Regions from separate parts of the Streptomyces sp. DSM 41931 genome, predicted to be linked through region 2. Evidence: riboswitches for the same ligand, from Rfam matches in the RefSeq annotation. Region 2 holds a riboswitch; the other holds the start of a gene.

Region 1 (8,065 bases), 4.1 Mb from region 2:
TCGTGCTCGTCGGCCATGGCGACGGTGGAGACCGGCAGCCCGTCGGGCACGGCGGGCAGCGACTGCCGCATCATCGCCCGCACCGACTCCACGGCGGGCGGCGAGGTGTCGTACACGTCCAGGCCGATGGCGAGGTACGGGGCGCCGAGGGCGGGCTGCACCCAGGCGCGGCGCAGCGCGCGCACGGCCGGGGTGCGGTGGGCGTTCTGCGCGAGGAGGGCGTAGAACTGCGGGATCTCGATGGCCGGTTCGGACAGCCGCAGCGGCCCGGCGGGCTGCTGGTCGAGTCCGCCGGCGATGCGGCGCAGGTCCAGCCAGGGGATGCCGACGCCCCCGCCGGGCGCGTGCGGGTTGAGCCAGAGGCCGTAGCGGTCCGGGTAGAGCGCGCGGGCCACCTCCAGGCCGTCGACCACCTCGTACGAGCGGTTCCAGCCGCTGGCGGACAGCTCCTGGGCGGAGGTCACACAGGGCGCGTAGCCGTGCCCTTCGACCTCCATGGTCCCGTACTGGGCGTCGGGCGAGCCGGCCTGGCCGTGCCAGAGCAGCATCCAGACCCGGCCGGACGAGGGGGTGGCGAGGGCGCGCAGCAAGGCCTCGTAGGCGTCGTAACGCCCGGGCGTCACCTGGCGCAGCATGTGCTCGACCTGTCCGGCCGCCGCGGTGCCAGCGCTCACTTGTATCGCCCCTCCGTACAACACCCTGCCGGCCAATGCTCCTAGCTTAAGCCGACGGCCTCCGGCGGTCTGCGGTCAGTGCGCGGAAGGCGAGGGCATGCGGCGGATCGGGGGGCGCGTCAGGCGCGCTGGTAGAAGGGGCGGACCTTGGCGCGCAGCCAGTCGGCGACCGGGTCCTGGGCCACGTCGAGGACGACGAGGCTGACCGGCCAGCGGGCGGGGCTGCGGCCAAGGGCCCGGCCGAGGGCGTCCAGCGGCAGCGCGCGGGGGTCGCCCTCCCAGTGCAGCAGCTCCACGCCGACGAACAGCACCGGGTCTGCCGTCTCGACGGCGGCCAGGCAGCGGCGGGCGGTCGCCACCACGCCGAGGGAGTCGAACTCCTGCGAGGCCGCGGCGAGGAAGTCCACCGGGTCGTCCTGCCAGTCCGGCTCGAACAGCCGGACGCGGCCGCCGCTCGCGGGACCGTCCAGCGGGGAGCGCCCGGCCCGGCACAGGTCGGCCACCGCGGCCGGCGGCAGCGGGACGGCGACCGTGCCGCCCGGGTTGACCACGATGCCGGCCTGCGGGGGCAGTCCGCGGGCGAACTCCACGGCGGGCGCGACGGTGCAGCCCATGTGGGAGCCGACGACCTGCCGGAACTGCTCCTCGGAGCTGAAGACCGGCACATACGCCTGGCCGTCCAGTTCCATGGTGGGCAGGTCGAGGGGGCCGCTGTGCGGGCCGCCGCCGCTCGGCAGCGGCACCCAGAGGAAGCTGCGGCCGAGGACCTCGACGATCCGTGCTCCCGCCGAGGGGACGCCGAGGGAGGCGGAGAGCGCCTCCTCCAGTTCGTTGCCGGGCCACCCGCCGTGCGGGTGGAAGTGCGTCCGGTCCGGGATGTCCGCCGGGAAGTCCATCTGTCGCCCACCGTCTGCCTGATGCCACTGCTTGGCGGAAAGGCTAGCCGGTCAGCCGGTGAAGCCGATCCGGCGCAGGGCGTTGGCGGCGTCCCGGTCGACGAGCACCGCCGAGGCGCAGCCCTCCGGCACCCGGCCGGACTCCACCGCGTCCAGCAGCCGGCCGCACGCCGTGCGGTGCCGGCGGAAGGCGTAGCGCGAGACGCCGCGGCCCCGCTCCAGCTGCCCGGCCAGAGCCTCTTCGGGCGCGACGTCCAGCACCAGCAGGTGCAGCGCGGCCCCGCGGCGGCGGGCCTCGCGGGCCAGCCAGCGCCGCACCCAGGTCTGGGTGCCGCAGTCGTGCACGACGACCGGCCGGCCGGAGCGCAGCACCCGGCGCAGTCCCGCGTAGTGGGTGAGCCGGACCAGCGGGCGGTAGGCCGCGTACGGCAGCAGACGGGGCATACGGCGGTCCCAGCGGTCGCGGGCGTCCTGGGAGTCGACGCGGTCGCCGTGCACCGCGCGCCGCATCAGCGTGGACTTTCCGCTGCCGGGCAGTCCGGTGACGACGACGAGGTCGCGGGGGCCGAAGAGCAGGGCGCGCGGGCTGCGTCCCGAGCGGGCGCGCAGGTCCTGGACGAGGGGGGCGGGCGTCGCGCCGCGGGCGCCGCCGGGCCGGTCCGCGTGCTGCGGCGGCAGCGCCACGCCTGTGGTGCCGGCGTACGCCGTGGGCCTGTTCACCGTGGTCGTCCTCCCCCTGGGGCCGGATATGGAGGTCCGATCCCCGCCGCGTGTAAAGAGAAGGTAATGCCAGGTCGCCTCGGTTGCGTGCTCATACCGATACAGGCCTGTCACAGCTCCCTGTGACCGAGCCTGCACGAACGGTGCACCCCCGGCAAGGGTCCCCCTGCCGGTGTCCCGCGATGCGTGCAATGATGTGCGCGCCAACTGCATACCGGCCGTTTGAATCCGCGCGGGAGAGTCCCCGGCACCGTGTGCCGCCGGGGCGCCGAAGGAGCAAGTCCCTCCCTTGAATCTCTCAGGCACCGTTACCGCGCGGGCGAGGCACATCTGAAAAGCGGGCCGCCGTCGCAGTGCTCCGGTGGCCCCACCCAAGGTGCAAGTCCTGACCTCCCTCCGGCGGTGGTCATGGCGAACCTCTCAGGTTCCGATGACAGATGGGGAGGAACGACCTCGCCTCCCCCATGCTCGGACGACCTCGCATGGGAGGGACCCCCATCGCCCTGGGAGACCGACCGATGAGCAGTACCGAACCCCGCCGCACCGCGCTCGATGCCCTGCATCGGTCGCTCGGCGCGACGATGACCGACTTCGCCGGCTGGGACATGCCCCTGCGCTACGGCTCCGAGCGCGACGAGCACAACGCCGTGCGCACGAAGGCCGGCCTCTTCGACCTCTCGCACATGGGCGAGATCACGGTCACCGGCCCGCAGGCCGCCGCGTTGCTGGACCACGCGCTGGTCGGCAACATCTCGGGCGTGAAGCCGGGCCGCGCCCGCTACACGATGATCTGCCGTGAGGACGGCGGCATCCTGGACGACCTGATCGTCTACCGGCTCGGCGAGACCGAGTACATGGTCGTGGCCAACGCCTCCAACGCCCAGGTGGTGCTGGACGCGCTGACCGAGCGGGCCGCGGGCTTCGACGCCGAGGTGCGCGACGACCGCGACGCCTACGCGCTGCTGGCCGTGCAGGGCCCCGAGTCCCCGGCGATCCTCAAGAGCCTCACCGACGCCGACCTGGACGGCCTGAAGTACTACGCCGGACTGCCCGGCACCGTGGCCGGGGTCCCCGCGCTCATCGCCCGCACCGGCTACACCGGCGAGGACGGCTTCGAGCTGTTCGTGAAGCCGGAGCACGCGGTGGAGCTGTGGCAGGCGCTGACCAAGGCGGGCGAGGCCCACGGGCTGGTGCCGTGCGGTCTGTCCTGCCGGGACACGCTCCGCCTGGAGGCGGGCATGCCGCTGTACGGCAACGAGCTGAGCACCTCCCTCACGCCGTTCGACGCCGGTCTGGGCCGGGTGGTGAAGTTCGAGAAGGAGGGCGACTTCGTGGGCCGCGCCGCCCTCGCCGAGGCCGCCGAGCGCGCCGCGCAGAACCCGCCGCGCGTCCTGGTCGGCCTGGTCGCCCACGGCCGCCGGGTGCCGCGCGCCGGGTACGCGGTGGTGGCCGGCGGCGAGAAGATCGGCGAGGTCACCTCCGGCGCCCCCTCCCCCACCCTGGGCAGGCCGATCGCCATGGCCTACGTCGACGCGCGCCACGCGGAGCCGGGCGCCGAGGGCGTCGGTGTGGACATCCGCGGCAGCCACGAGCCGTACGACGTCGTGGCGCTGCCGTTCTACAAGCGGCAGAAGTGACACCGTCGTAGCCGGCCTCCGGGCGGCTTTCGCGCCACCGCGGCACGGGGGTCCCACCCGTCCGGCCGCTTCGCGCTCCCTCCCCGTCATCAGCAGTTTCCCGCGTACAGGAGAATTCAGGCCATGAGCAACCCCCAGCAGCTGCGCTACAGCAAGGAGCACGAGTGGCTGTCGGCCGCCGAGGACGGCGTGTCGACGGTCGGCATCACGGAGCACGCGGCCAACGCGCTCGGCGACGTGGTCTTCGTCCAGCTCCCCGAGGTCGGTGACACGGTGAGCGCGGGCGAGACCTGCGGCGAGCTGGAGTCCACCAAGTCCGTCAGCGACCTGTACTCCCCCGTCTCCGGCGAGGTCACCGAGGTCAACGAGGACGTGGTGAACGACCCGGCGCTGGTGAACTCGGCCCCCTTCGAGGGCGGCTGGCTGTTCAAGGTGCGGGTCACCGACGAGCCGGCCGACCTGCTGTCCGCCGCCGAGTACGACGCGTTCATCGCGGGCTGAGGAGCCGTAGCCGTATGTCGCTTCTGAACACGCCTCTGCACGAGCTCGACCCGGCGGTGGCCGCCGCGGTCGACGCCGAGCTGCACCGGCAGCAGTCCACCCTCGAGATGATCGCCTCGGAGAACTTCGCCCCGGTCGCGGTCATGGAGGCCCAGGGCTCGGTCCTCACCAACAAGTACGCAGAGGGCTACCCCGGCCGCCGCTACTACGGCGGCTGCGAGCACGTCGACGTGATCGAGCAGATCGCCATCGACCGGGTGAAGGAGCTGTTCGGCGCCGAGCACGCCAACGTCCAGCCGCACTCGGGCGCCCAGGCCAACGCGGCCGCGATGTTCGCGCTGCTCAAGCCGGGCGACACGATCATGGGTCTGAACCTCGCGCACGGCGGGCACCTGACCCACGGCATGAAGATCAACTTCTCCGGCAAGCTCTACAACGTGGTCGCCTACCACGTGGGCGACGACGGCCAGGTCGACATGGCCGAGGTCGAGCGCCTCGCCAAGGAGAACAAGCCGAAGCTGATCGTGGCCGGCTGGTCGGCGTACCCGCGTCAGCTGGACTTCGCCGCGTTCCGCCGGATCGCCGACGAGGTCGGCGCGTACCTGATGGTCGACATGGCGCACTTCGCCGGTCTGGTCGCCGCGGGCCTGCACCCGAACCCGGTGCCGCACGCCCACGTGGTGACCACCACCACGCACAAGACCCTCGGCGGTCCGCGCGGCGGTGTGATCCTCTCCACGGCCGAGCTGGCCAAGAAGATCAACTCCGCGGTGTTCCCCGGCCAGCAGGGCGGTCCGCTGGAGCACGTGGTCGCCGCCAAGGCGGTCGCCTTCAAGGTCTGCGCCTCGGAGGAGTTCAAGGAGCGCCAGCGCCGCACCCTGGAGGGCGCGCGCATCCTCGCCGAGCGTCTGGTGCGGGACGACGTGAAGGCCGTGGGCGTGGACGTGCTGTCCGGCGGCACGGACGTGCACCTCGTCCTGGTGGACCTCCGGAACTCGGAGCTGGACGGCCAGCAGGCCGAGGACCGGCTGCACGAGGTCGGGATCACCGTGAACCGGAACGCGATCCCGAACGACCCGCGCCCGCCGATGGTCACCTCGGGCCTGCGCATCGGCACGCCCGCCCTCGCCACCCGCGGCTTCACGGCCGAGGACTTCGCCGAGGTCGCGGACGTGATCGCTCAGGCGCTGAAGCCGTCGTACGACGCCGAGGCGCTCCGGGGCCGGGTCGCGGCGCTGGCCGCGAAGCACCCGCTGTACCCCGGTCTGCGGTAGTTCCGTCCGCTTTTTGTACGGACCTACGGGGCATCGCGCACACTGGGTCGGTGGGCGCGGTGCCCCGCACCATGCAGCGCATGAACGATTCACCACCCCGCCCGGCCCACCGAACCGCCCTTCCCCGGTGGACAGCGTCGTCCGCCGAACCCTGAGGAGTCCTCCCGTGGCCATCTCGGTCTTCGACCTGTTCTCGATCGGCATCGGCCCGTCCAGCTCGCACACGGTCGGCCCGATGCGGGCGGCCCGGATGTTCGCCCGGCGGCTGCGCAACGAGGACCTTCTGGACTCCGTCGCCTCGGTGCGGGCGGAGCTGTACGGCTCCCTGGGCGCCACCGGGCACGGCCACGGCACGCCCAAGGCGGTGCTGCTGGGCCTGGAGGGCGACTCGCCGCGCACGGTGGACGTGGAGTCGGCCGACGAGCGGGTGGAGAAGATCAAGGACGGCGGGCGGCTGCGGCTGCTCGGCGAGCACGAGATCGGCTTCTCCTTCGACGACGACCTGGTGCTGCACCGCCGCAAGGCGCTCCCCTACCACGCCAACGGCATGACGCTGTGGGCGTACGACTCCTCCGGCGCCGAGCTGCTGGCCAAGACGTACTACTCGGTGGGCGGCGGTTTCGTCGTCGACGAGGACGCGGTGGGCGCGGACCGGATCAAGCTCGACGACACCGTGCTGAAGTACCCCTTCCGCACGGGTGACGAGCTGCTGCGCCTCACCCAGGAGACCGGCCTGTCGATCTCCGCGCTGATGCTGGAGAACGAGCGCGCCTGGCGGACCGAGGAGGAGATCCGCGAAGGGCTGCTGGAGATCTGGCGCGTGATGCGGGCCTGCGTGGAGCGGGGCATGTCCCGCGAGGGCATCCTGCCGGGCGGACTGAAGGTCCGCCGCCGGGCCGCCACCACCGCCCGCAAGCTGCGCTCCGAGGGCGACCCCCAGGCGCTCGCGATGGAGTGGATCACCCTCTACGCGATGGCGGTGAACGAGGAGAACGCGGCCGGCGGCCGGGTCGTCACGGCCCCGACGAACGGCGCGGCCGGCATCATCCCGGCCGTCCTGCACTACTACATGAACTTCGTGCCGGGCGCCGACGAGGAGGGCGTGGTCCGCTTCCTGCTCGCGGCGGGCGCCATCGGCATGCTCTTCAAGGAGAACGCCTCCATCTCCGGCGCCGAGGTCGGCTGCCAGGGCGAGGTGGGCTCCGCCTGCTCGATGGCGGCGGGCGCGCTGGCGGAGGTGCTGGGCGGCTCCCCCGAGCAGGTGGAGAACGCGGCCGAGATCGGCATGGAGCACAACCTGGGCCTGACCTGCGACCCCGTCGGCGGCCTGGTGCAGATCCCGTGCATCGAGCGCAACGGCATGGCCGCGGTGAAGGCGGTGACCGCCGCCCGGATGGCGATGCGCGGCGACGGCTCGCACAAGGTGTCCCTGGACAAGGTCATCAAGACCATGAAGGAGACCGGGGCGGACATGTCGGTGAAGTACAAGGAGACGGCGCGGGGCGGGCTCGCGGTGAACATCATCGAGTGCTGAGGGGCCGGTCCGCGTTCACCCGAGGGGCGGCAGTCCGAGGATCTCCCGGAGCCGGGCGGCGAGGCGCGCGACCGTTCGGGGGTCCGTCCCTTCCGCCGCCAGGAGGACGGCGAGCCGGCGCACCGCGTCGCGGTACGCCTCCCCCGCGTACCGCCAGTCCGCGCGCGCGGAGTCCGCGTCGCCCGGCAGGAGCAGGCCGAGGGCCGTGTCCCACGCCCGGGCGGCGTCCGTGTCCGGGAACGTGCTCCCGAAGTCGGTGAAGGCCGAGTGCCAGATCCGGCGCGACACCGTGGCCACGACGGCGTCGAGGGCGGCCGGCCACGGGCCGGGGCGAGCCAGCAGCAGCCGCACCTGGTCGAGCGGTGCCAGTCCGCCGCCCCGCACGCCTCCGCCGAGCTGCGCCTCGACCTCCGTTCCGGGGGTGATCCCGATGCCCGCGTCCCTCAGTTCGGCCAGGGTGACGGTCTCGTCGCCGGTGAACCCCGGCGGGTCGCCCGGCAGGTCGTCCGCGCTCACCTGACCGGCGATCCACCGGCGTCGGGCCTCCTCGGAGGGCGGCGCCTTCGGCCCGGGCGGCGGAGGCGGGGGTGCGGGCGGCGGGGGCTGTGCGGGTTCCGTCGGCGGGGCCGGGGGCGGTGCGGCCGCGGCGGTCTTCACCTGGTCGGTGCGGACGACGACGCCCAGCCGCTCGCTGAACAGGGCCGCCACGTTGGTCAGCCAGTCGGCGGCCTCCGCCGCGTCCAGGCCCGGACGGACCGTCTCGCTCATGTAGCGGCCCGACTTGTCGTTCACCACCCAGGAACGCAGCTCCTCACTCCAGCGGAACTCG
Region 2 (8,065 bases):
GCGAGGCGGCGCAGGTAGCGCAGCATGGCCGTCTCGGAGCGGTGCTGGTGGAACACCGGGTGGGTGAGGTAGTCGTCGGTGCGCAGCAGCGCCTCCGGCAGGGCGTCGGACGCGGAGGCGTCCAGCGCCTCGACATCGGCCTGCACGCCGAAGGCGCGCCACACGGCGGAGACCTGGTCGCGGGTGGTGGTCTCGTCGCAGGCGACGGAGACGGTGTCGGCGTCGACGAGGCGCAGGTTGACGCCGTGGTCACGGGCGGCGGCGACGACCTCGGGGGCCCGCCCGGCGACCCGCACGGTGAGGGTGTCGAAGTAGGAGCCGTGGACCACCTCGGCGCCGCCGGAGCGCAGGCCCTCGGCGAGGATCGCGGCGTAGCGGTGGGTGCGGCGGGCGATGGTCCGCAGGCCCTCGGGGCCGTGGTAAACGGCGTACATGCCGGCCATGACGGCGAGCAGCACCTGCGCGGTGCAGATGTTGCTGGTGGCCTTCTCGCGGCGGATGTGCTGCTCACGCGTCTGCAGGGCCAGGCGGTAGGCCTTGTTGCCGTCGGCGTCGACGGAGACGCCGACGAGGCGGCCGGGCAGGCTGCGGGCCATCTTGTCCTGGACGGCCATGTAGCCGGCGTGCGGTCCGCCGAAGCCCATGGGGACGCCGAAGCGCTGCGTGGTGCCCACCGCGATGTCCGCGCCCAGCTCGCCGGGGGACTTCAGCAGGGTGAGGGCGAGCAGGTCGGCGGCGACGGTGACGAGCGCGCCGCGCTCGTGTGCCTGGTCGATCACCGGCTTGATGTGCCGGACGGCGCCGGACGCGCCCGGGTACTGGATCAGGACGCCGTTGATCTCACGGCCGTCGAGCTCGGCGGGGATGCCGTCGCTCAGGTCGGCGACGACGACCTCGACGCCGGTCGGCTCGGCGCGGGTCTCGATCACGGCGACGGTCTGCGGCAGGGCGTCCGCGTCGACCAGGAAGAGGCCCTTCTTGTTCTTGCCCATGCGCCGGGACAGCGCCATCGCCTCGGCGGCCGCGGTGCCCTCGTCGAGCAGGGAGGCGCCGGACGTGGGCAGGCCGGTGAGATCGGCGACCATCGTCTGGAAGTTCAGCAGCGCCTCGAGCCGGCCCTGCGAGATCTCCGGCTGGTACGGCGTGTACGCCGTGTACCAGGCGGGGTTCTCCATGACGTTGCGCAGGATGACGGGCGGGGTGAACGTGCCGTAGTAGCCCAGGCCGATCATGGAGCCGAGGACCTGGTTGCGGCCGGCGAGGGCGCGCAGCTCGGCGAGCACCTCGGCCTCGCTGCGGGCGCCCGGCAGGTCCAGCGCGTCGGCGTTCTTGATCACGTCGGGCACGGCGGCGGCGGTCAGCTCGTCGAGCGAGCCGTAGCCCACCTGGGCCAGCATCTTCGCCCGGGCCTCGTGGTCGGGGCCGATGTGGCGCTGCTCGAAGGGGATTCCCTGTTCGAGCTCGGAGAGCGGGGTGCGGGGGGCAGTCATTGAGGAGGCCTCCTGGTCCGACGACCTTCGAGGGGCACCACGGCGCAGGTGCCCGGACGGCCTCCCCCTCTGTCATCTCAACCTGAGAGTTTCACCGGAACGCCGAGGGCGGTCCGGTTTTCACCGTCGGTGAGAGCGGAAGCCGTCGACACCCGCCCTGCTTTCCAGAGTGACCTCGTCCGTGCGGTACGTGTGCCTGAGAGATTCCGGGGAGGATTTGCTCCTTCGGCGCCTCCGGTGGTGCCTGGAGGACTCTCCCGCACGGGATCAGCGGCCGTTGCCAGCCTACCAGCGAGGTCCGGACCCCGGCCTTCGAGTGGCCGTTCCGCCGATTGTGCCGTTTTGTGGTGCTAACGGATGACTCGCGAGGAGTGGAGGGCCTGTGCAGACCGACATCGACCCGCGTCACCTCATCGGCCGCAAGGCGTACGACCGCAACGGCACCCGCATCGGCACGATCGACGAGGTCTACCTCGACGACGCCACCGGTGTGCCGGAGTGGGCGGCGATACGCACCGGCCTGTTCAGCCGGGACGCCTTCGTGCCCCTGGAGCCCAGCGAGCTGGTCGACGGGGCCCTGCACGTGCCGTTCGAACGGTCCCTCATCAAGGACGCCCCCGACTTCGGCGTCGGCCGCCATCTGTCCCCGGAGCAGGAGCTCCAGCTGTACCACCACTACGGCCTGGACGTGGCCTTCCCTCCCCCGCTCCCGGACCGCGACTTCGGCAAGCTGGCGGGCCAGGAGGGACACGCCTGACGCCACCGGGGGCGGCGGTCTCTCGGAACCTGTGCCTGGGCCGGCCCGCGGCGATCTGCACCACCCTCGCCCACGGCGGGTGGCCGGCTCCACCGGCAGCGGGTCAGGCTTCCAGCGGCCGAGGCCGCGACGGCGCGTCCGGTGTCCCCCGGGTCGTCGTCTCGAGCAGGTCCGGTGGATCGTCCACCAACGGCAGCGGGTCCGCGGGCTCGAGCGCCGGGTCGTCGACGCGAAACGTCTTCACACGGCCCGGCGCCGAGCCGGGGGTCTCGAAGCGGACCGTCACGCGGCCCAGTCCGCTGCCCTGCACCCACCCGTGCCCGTGCTCGGCGTGCCGGACGTCGTGGCCCGCGGGCCAGCGCCGCTCGGCGGGGGTCTCCGGGCGCGGCTCGGGCGCCGTCTCGGGTTCCTCGCCCTCCGGCGTCTCCTCCCCCGCACCGCCCGCCGCCTGGGCGAACAGGTCCTCCTGCGTGTAGTCCGCCAGCCCGCTGACGCCGACGCCCAGCAGCCGTACGCCGCCCGTGGTGTCCACCGAGTCCAGCAGCCGCGCAGCCGCCTCCCGGACGACGGCCGGGTCGTCGGTGGGGCCCCGCAGCGTCTCGGACCGGGTCAGCGTGGAGAAGTCGTACCGCCGCACCTTCAGCACGATGGTGCGTCCGGACAGCCCCGCGCCGCGCAGCCTGCGCACGCAGCGGTCGGCGAGCCGCTGCACCTCCAGGCCGACTCGCACCCGGTCGTGGATGTCCACGTCGTACGTGTCCTCGACGGACACCGACTTCGTCTCGCGCTCGGCGACGACGGGCCGGTCGTCGCGGGCCAGCGCCATCGCGTACAGCGCGTGCCCGTGCGCCTTGCCCAGCAGCCGCACCAGTTCGTCCTCGCCCGCCTCGGCGATCTCGCCGACCGTGTGGATGCCGGCCCGCCGCAGATGGTCGCCGGTGGCGGGTCCGACACCCGGGAGGGTCCGCACCGGCATCGGCTCCAGCATCGCGCGCTCGGTGCCGGGCTCGATCACGACCAGCCCGTCCGGCTTCGCCTCCTCCGAGGCGATCTTCGCCAGCATCTTGGAGGCGGCCAGCCCCACGGAGCCGGTCAGTCCCGTGACCGCGCGGATGTCGGCGCGCAGCTTCGTGCCGGCCAGCCGCGCCGACCGCTCGTCCCACGCCGTGCCCCCGGCCTCCAGATCGACGAACGCCTCGTCGAGGCTGAGCGGCTCCACCAGGGGCGACAGGGCGCGCAGCAGCGCCATCACCTGGTCGCTGATCGAGCGGTACAGCGCGAACCGGGGCACCAGATACGCGGCGTTCGGCGCGAGCCGCCGGGCCTGGGACATGGGCATCGCGGAGTGCACGCCCAGCACGCGCGCCTCGTATGAGGCGGTGGCGACCACGCCACGAGGCCCGAGACCGCCCACGATCACGGCCTTGCCGCGCAGACTCGGCTTGGACGCCTGCTCCACCGAGGCGTAGAAGGCATCCATGTCGAGATGCAGGATCGTGGGAGCGGATCTCACATCTCCGATGCTGCCCTACGCCACTGACAACGTCCTCGTCGGGCCGGGCCCCGCGCGGCGCGGGCTCAGACCGCGCGGTTCCTGCGCCGGGCCAGCTCGTCCATCGGGTTGTGGCCGATCAGGGTCTCCCCCGTGTCGACACGCTCGCCGTGCAGCTGCGACAGCGCGCTCTCGACGTCCCGCCACACCACGCCCACGGCGATGCCGAAGACGCCCTGGCCGCCCTGCAGCAGGGCGTGGACCTCGTCGGGCGACGTGCACTCGTAGACCGTCGCGCCGTCGCTCATCAGCGTCATGCGCTCCAGGTCGCTGAAGCCGCGCTCGCGCAGGTGCTGGACGGCGGTGCGGATGTTCTGCAGGGACACGCCGGTGTCCAGGAACCGCTTCACGATCTTCAGCACGACGACGTCGCGGAAGCTGTACAGCCGCTGTGTGCCGGACCCGTGGGCGGGGCGCACGCTCGGCTCGACCAGCCCCGTGCGCGCCCAGTAGTCGAGCTGGCGGTAGGTGATGCCGGCCGCGGCGCAGGCCGTGGGCCCCCGGTAGCCGATCTCCTCGGTCGCCATGGCCGCCGCCCCTCCACCGCTCGGAACGGCCGTCGGTCGCTGCGGAGCGGGCTCGATCGCACCGCCGCGCGCGGGATGGCCCCCGCCCGAGCGGAGCGGAGAGCTCTGGGGAGGATACGGCCCGCCCGCCCCGAAAACGCGTCCGGGGGCACCCCCCGCCGTACCGTCGCCGCTGCTTCTCACGCCGACCTCCGTCCTTGACCTGCCTCCTCGACGGTAGGCAGTCACCAAGGGTGCGTCAACGATCGCCACACTCGGCACGCCGAGTGATAATCACCCTAAGAGTGGTTTCCCGTACCCCGTCGCGGGGAAAGGCTAGCCGAATGTTCTCGGCGCGGGCCGCGACCGACGCCAGGTCCGCGGGAAACGGCTCACTGGTTGCTGCTCCCGAAGTCCTCGGGCGAGATCTGGTCGAGGAACTCGCGGAACTTCTCCACCTCGTCCTCCTGCTCGTCCGGAATGGCGATGCCGGCGTCGTCCAGCACCGTGTCGCTTCCGTAGATCGGGGTCCCCGTACGCAGGGCGAGAGCTATGGCGTCGGAGGGGCGGGCGCTCACCTCGACACCGCTGGCGAAGACCAGCTCGGCGTAGAACACGCCTTCGCGCAGGTCGGTGATGCGCACTTCCGTGAGCTCCTGTCCCACGGCCTCCAGCACGTCCTTGAACAGGTCGTGGGTCAGCGGCCGTGCGGGCGCCATGCCCTGCTGGGCGAAGGCGATGGCCGTCGCCTCCCCGGGGCCGATCCAGATGGGGAGGTAGCGGTCGCCGCCCACTTCACGCAACAGCACGATCGGTTGGTTGGAGGGCATTTCCACCCGGACACCTACGACATCGAGCTCGTTCACACAGCAACCCTAGGCCGTGCCCGGGACGTTTGGGTAGTCGGGCCGGGATCGGGTGGCCGATCCGGCGGCCCTGTGCTGCTTCTCGAGGGTCCTCAGGGCAGCCGCACCCCGAGCGCCGACCGCACCAGCGCCGCGTGCAGCTTCATGGTGAGACCGGCCAGTTCCTTGGTGCGGTCTTCGGCATGCGCCCTGGTCTGCGGGTTGCGGTGGCGCCGCAGCGGCGCGACGACCTGCTCCACCAGCCCGGCCTCCCGCTCGGCGGCCGCCTTCATGGCCCGCAGATGGCGGGGCTCGATCCCGTACCGCCCCAGTTCCATGAGCAGCCCGGCGACGGTGACCGCCTCCGCGTCGTACACCCCGTCCCCCACCGGGACGAGCAGGCCGTACGACTCCCACTCGGCGAGCCGCTGCTCGTCCACCCCGGCGGCGGCGAGCAGCTGGCAGCGCCCGATCCGGGCCGCCGTGGGCTTCTCCAGGACGCACTCGGCGGGGTCCTCGCCGTCACCCGGACGGCTCAGCGCCGGCAGCGGCGGGGCCTCACCGCGCTCCATGGCCGCCAGGTGCTCCCGGATCACCTTGAGCGGCAGATAGTGGTCGCGCTGCATGCGCAGCACATGGCCGAGGCGCTCGACGTCCTCCGCGCTGAACTTGCGGTACCCCGACGGGGTGCGGCGTGGCTCGACGAGCCCTTCCGACTCCAGGAAGCGGATCTTGGAGATGGTGACCTCGGGGAACTCCTCGCGCAGCACGCTCAGCACCGCACCGATGCTCAGCAGTCCGGTGTCCGTGGCGGCGGCGCCGTCGCCGGCACCGCCGCTCGGTGTCTGCAGCATGGACCCTTCCTGGAGTCCCCCGGGACCGCGTCCGGGGAGGTCAGTAGCTCCGCTGGCTCGCGTAGAAGACCAGCCGGTACTTGCCGATCTGCACCTCGTCGCCGTTGGACAGGGCGACCTGGTCGATCCGCTCGCGGTTGACGTAGGTGCCGTTCAGGCTGCCGACGTCGGCGACCGTGAACGAGCCGTCCGGGCTGCGACGGAACTCCACATGGCGGCGGGAGACCGTCACGTCGTCGAGGAAGATGTCGCTCTGCGGGTGACGCCCGGCCGTGGTCAGGTCGCCGTCCAGCAGGAAGCGGCTGCCCGAGTTCGGCCCGCGGCGCACGACCAGCAGGGCGGAGCCCACCGGCAGCGCGTCGACGGCCGCCTGCGCCTCCGGGGAGAGCGCGGGCACCTGATGCTGACCCGTGGCCTCGGAGTCGTAGGCCTCGAGGCCGGAGATGGAGATCGTGGACGTCGTCTCGGAGGGGCGCTCCGGGGTGACGCCCGGCTTCAGCGGCGCACCGCAGTTCGAACAGAAGCGGCTGTTCTCCGCGTTGCGGTTGCCGCACCTCGAACACACCAGGGCCGACATGGACGGATCCTCCTGCCGCGGCTGCCCGCCGGGGGCATGGGACGCGTACGGACCGGAGTAACCTCCGCCCGCACCTGGGCTCGACGGCTGGCCAGAACCTATGCCGCCCGACTGCGCAGGGTCAACGGAGGCCCCGCCCGTCTCGTCGCGGAACAGCGGACGCTGGCCTTCCGCACCGGGCTGCGCGCGGTGACGAGCGGTCGCGCTGTCGCCGTCCTCTCGCCGCGCGCTCTTGCCGAACAACTTCCCAAACAACTTCACGGGCGATTCCCCTTGACCGAAACAGACCCGCCCGTGGGGCAGGACGAACCCTGACTGAACACATTGGCCGACCCGGACATCTTCACAACGTCCGCCTCCGCCAGACAGTTTCCACCACGCACCACCCATTCGGTGCGCCGACCCCCCGCAACCTCATGCCCTGGCCGGACAACCCCCATGCACCCTCGGTTCACCGGGAGGACGACCGAGCGTAGTCAGGCCGCTTCGGCGCTCGCAAGGCATCCACAACGATCTTGTCAGTCCGCTCCACGGTAACGGTGGCCTGTTCCTTCTCGAGCGTCTGCACCACGCCTCCGGGGATGTTGAGCGCCGGCTCCAGGTCCTGCGGCTTGCCGATGACCTTGAAACGATAGGGAGACTTGATCTTGTTCCCGTCCACGGAGACTCCACCGTCCGCGTCCGACAGATAGGTGCCGGCCACCACCCGCACCCCGTTCACCTGGATCGCCTCCGCGCCCGCGGCGCGCAGCTCCTGGATGGCGTCGAGCAGCATGTCCGACTCGACCGTCCCCTTCGTGTCCTCGATGGTCATCTCGATGCCGGGCCCCTGCGCGGCCACGGTGCCCGCGAGGACGCCGAGTTGCCGTTCCTTCTCGATCGTCTGCCTGCGCGCCTCCTCCGCCTGGTCGGAGCTGTTCTCCAGCTCCTCCCGCTGCTTCTCGAGACCCTGCTTCTCGTCTTCAAGACGCTCGGTCCGGTCGTCGAGTTCATCGAGGATGCGCACAAGATCTTCCTGGCGTGCGCCGCGCAGCGCGCTGTCGGTGTCGCTGGTGGAGGCGACCTGGACGGCGAGACCGAAGCCGAGCCCGAACAGCAGCAGGGCGACGATCAGTTGGGCCCGGGTCACGCGCGGCGGCCACAGCCCGTTCACGAGCCGTCGCCGCCCGGTCAGCCCGGGCTCGCCGGGCCCGTCGGCGGCGGGCGCCTCGGATGCCTGGGGCTTCTGAGAGACCTGCGGCGGGTGGGTCGTGCGGGGTGCCTCGCTCGCGCCGGTCCTCCCGTACGCGGTCCGCGGGGCGGTCGGAGGCACCTCCGCGGGCAGTTCCCGGCGCAGCCCGGCCGGGGGCGCCCCGGGGGCGGACGCGGGCGTGTCGGGGACGGACCGCGGCGGGGTCACCGCCGGGCGCGTCGTCTCGGGCTGTTCGCGCTCGCTCATCGGCCTCACGCCCGGAACACGTGGCGGCGGATCGCCGCGGCGTTGG

What was found. Region 2 has a riboswitch for glycine ahead of gcvP (aminomethyl-transferring glycine dehydrogenase). Riboswitches for the same ligand answer to the same signal wherever they lie in the genome.
Region 1: it holds a riboswitch for glycine, as region 2 does, so the genes downstream of both, gcvT (glycine cleavage system aminomethyltransferase GcvT) here and gcvP (aminomethyl-transferring glycine dehydrogenase) in region 2, are expected to answer to the same signal.

What each region holds. Positions count from the first base shown of each region.
Region 1 is NZ_CP189902.1:5,015,081-5,023,145, reverse strand. It holds gene ACP7TJ_RS23315 (enhanced serine sensitivity protein SseB C-terminal domain-containing protein) at 1-674, opposite strand, end outside; gene ACP7TJ_RS23310 (enhanced serine sensitivity protein SseB) at 794-1,570, opposite strand; gene ACP7TJ_RS23305 (AAA family ATPase) at 1,622-2,290, opposite strand; glycine riboswitch at 2,514-2,614, shown strand; glycine riboswitch at 2,615-2,737, shown strand; gene gcvT (glycine cleavage system aminomethyltransferase GcvT) at 2,809-3,927, shown strand; gene gcvH (glycine cleavage system protein GcvH) at 4,051-4,428, shown strand; gene glyA (serine hydroxymethyltransferase) at 4,443-5,702, shown strand; gene ACP7TJ_RS23285 (L-serine ammonia-lyase) at 5,869-7,236, shown strand; gene ACP7TJ_RS23280 (lonely Cys domain-containing protein) at 7,252-8,065, opposite strand, start outside.
Region 2 is NZ_CP189902.1:928,468-936,532, forward strand. It holds gene gcvP (aminomethyl-transferring glycine dehydrogenase) at 1-1,490, opposite strand, end outside; glycine riboswitch at 1,665-1,760, opposite strand; gene ACP7TJ_RS04515 (PRC-barrel domain-containing protein) at 1,873-2,247, shown strand; gene ACP7TJ_RS04520 (DNA polymerase IV) at 2,351-3,760, opposite strand; gene ACP7TJ_RS04525 (MerR family transcriptional regulator) at 3,826-4,509, opposite strand; gene ACP7TJ_RS04530 (bifunctional nuclease family protein) at 4,698-5,171, opposite strand; gene ACP7TJ_RS04535 (MerR family transcriptional regulator) at 5,264-6,004, opposite strand; gene ACP7TJ_RS04540 (FHA domain-containing protein) at 6,045-6,971, opposite strand; gene ACP7TJ_RS04545 (DUF881 domain-containing protein) at 7,033-8,019, opposite strand; gene ACP7TJ_RS04550 (small basic family protein) at 8,025-8,065, opposite strand, start outside.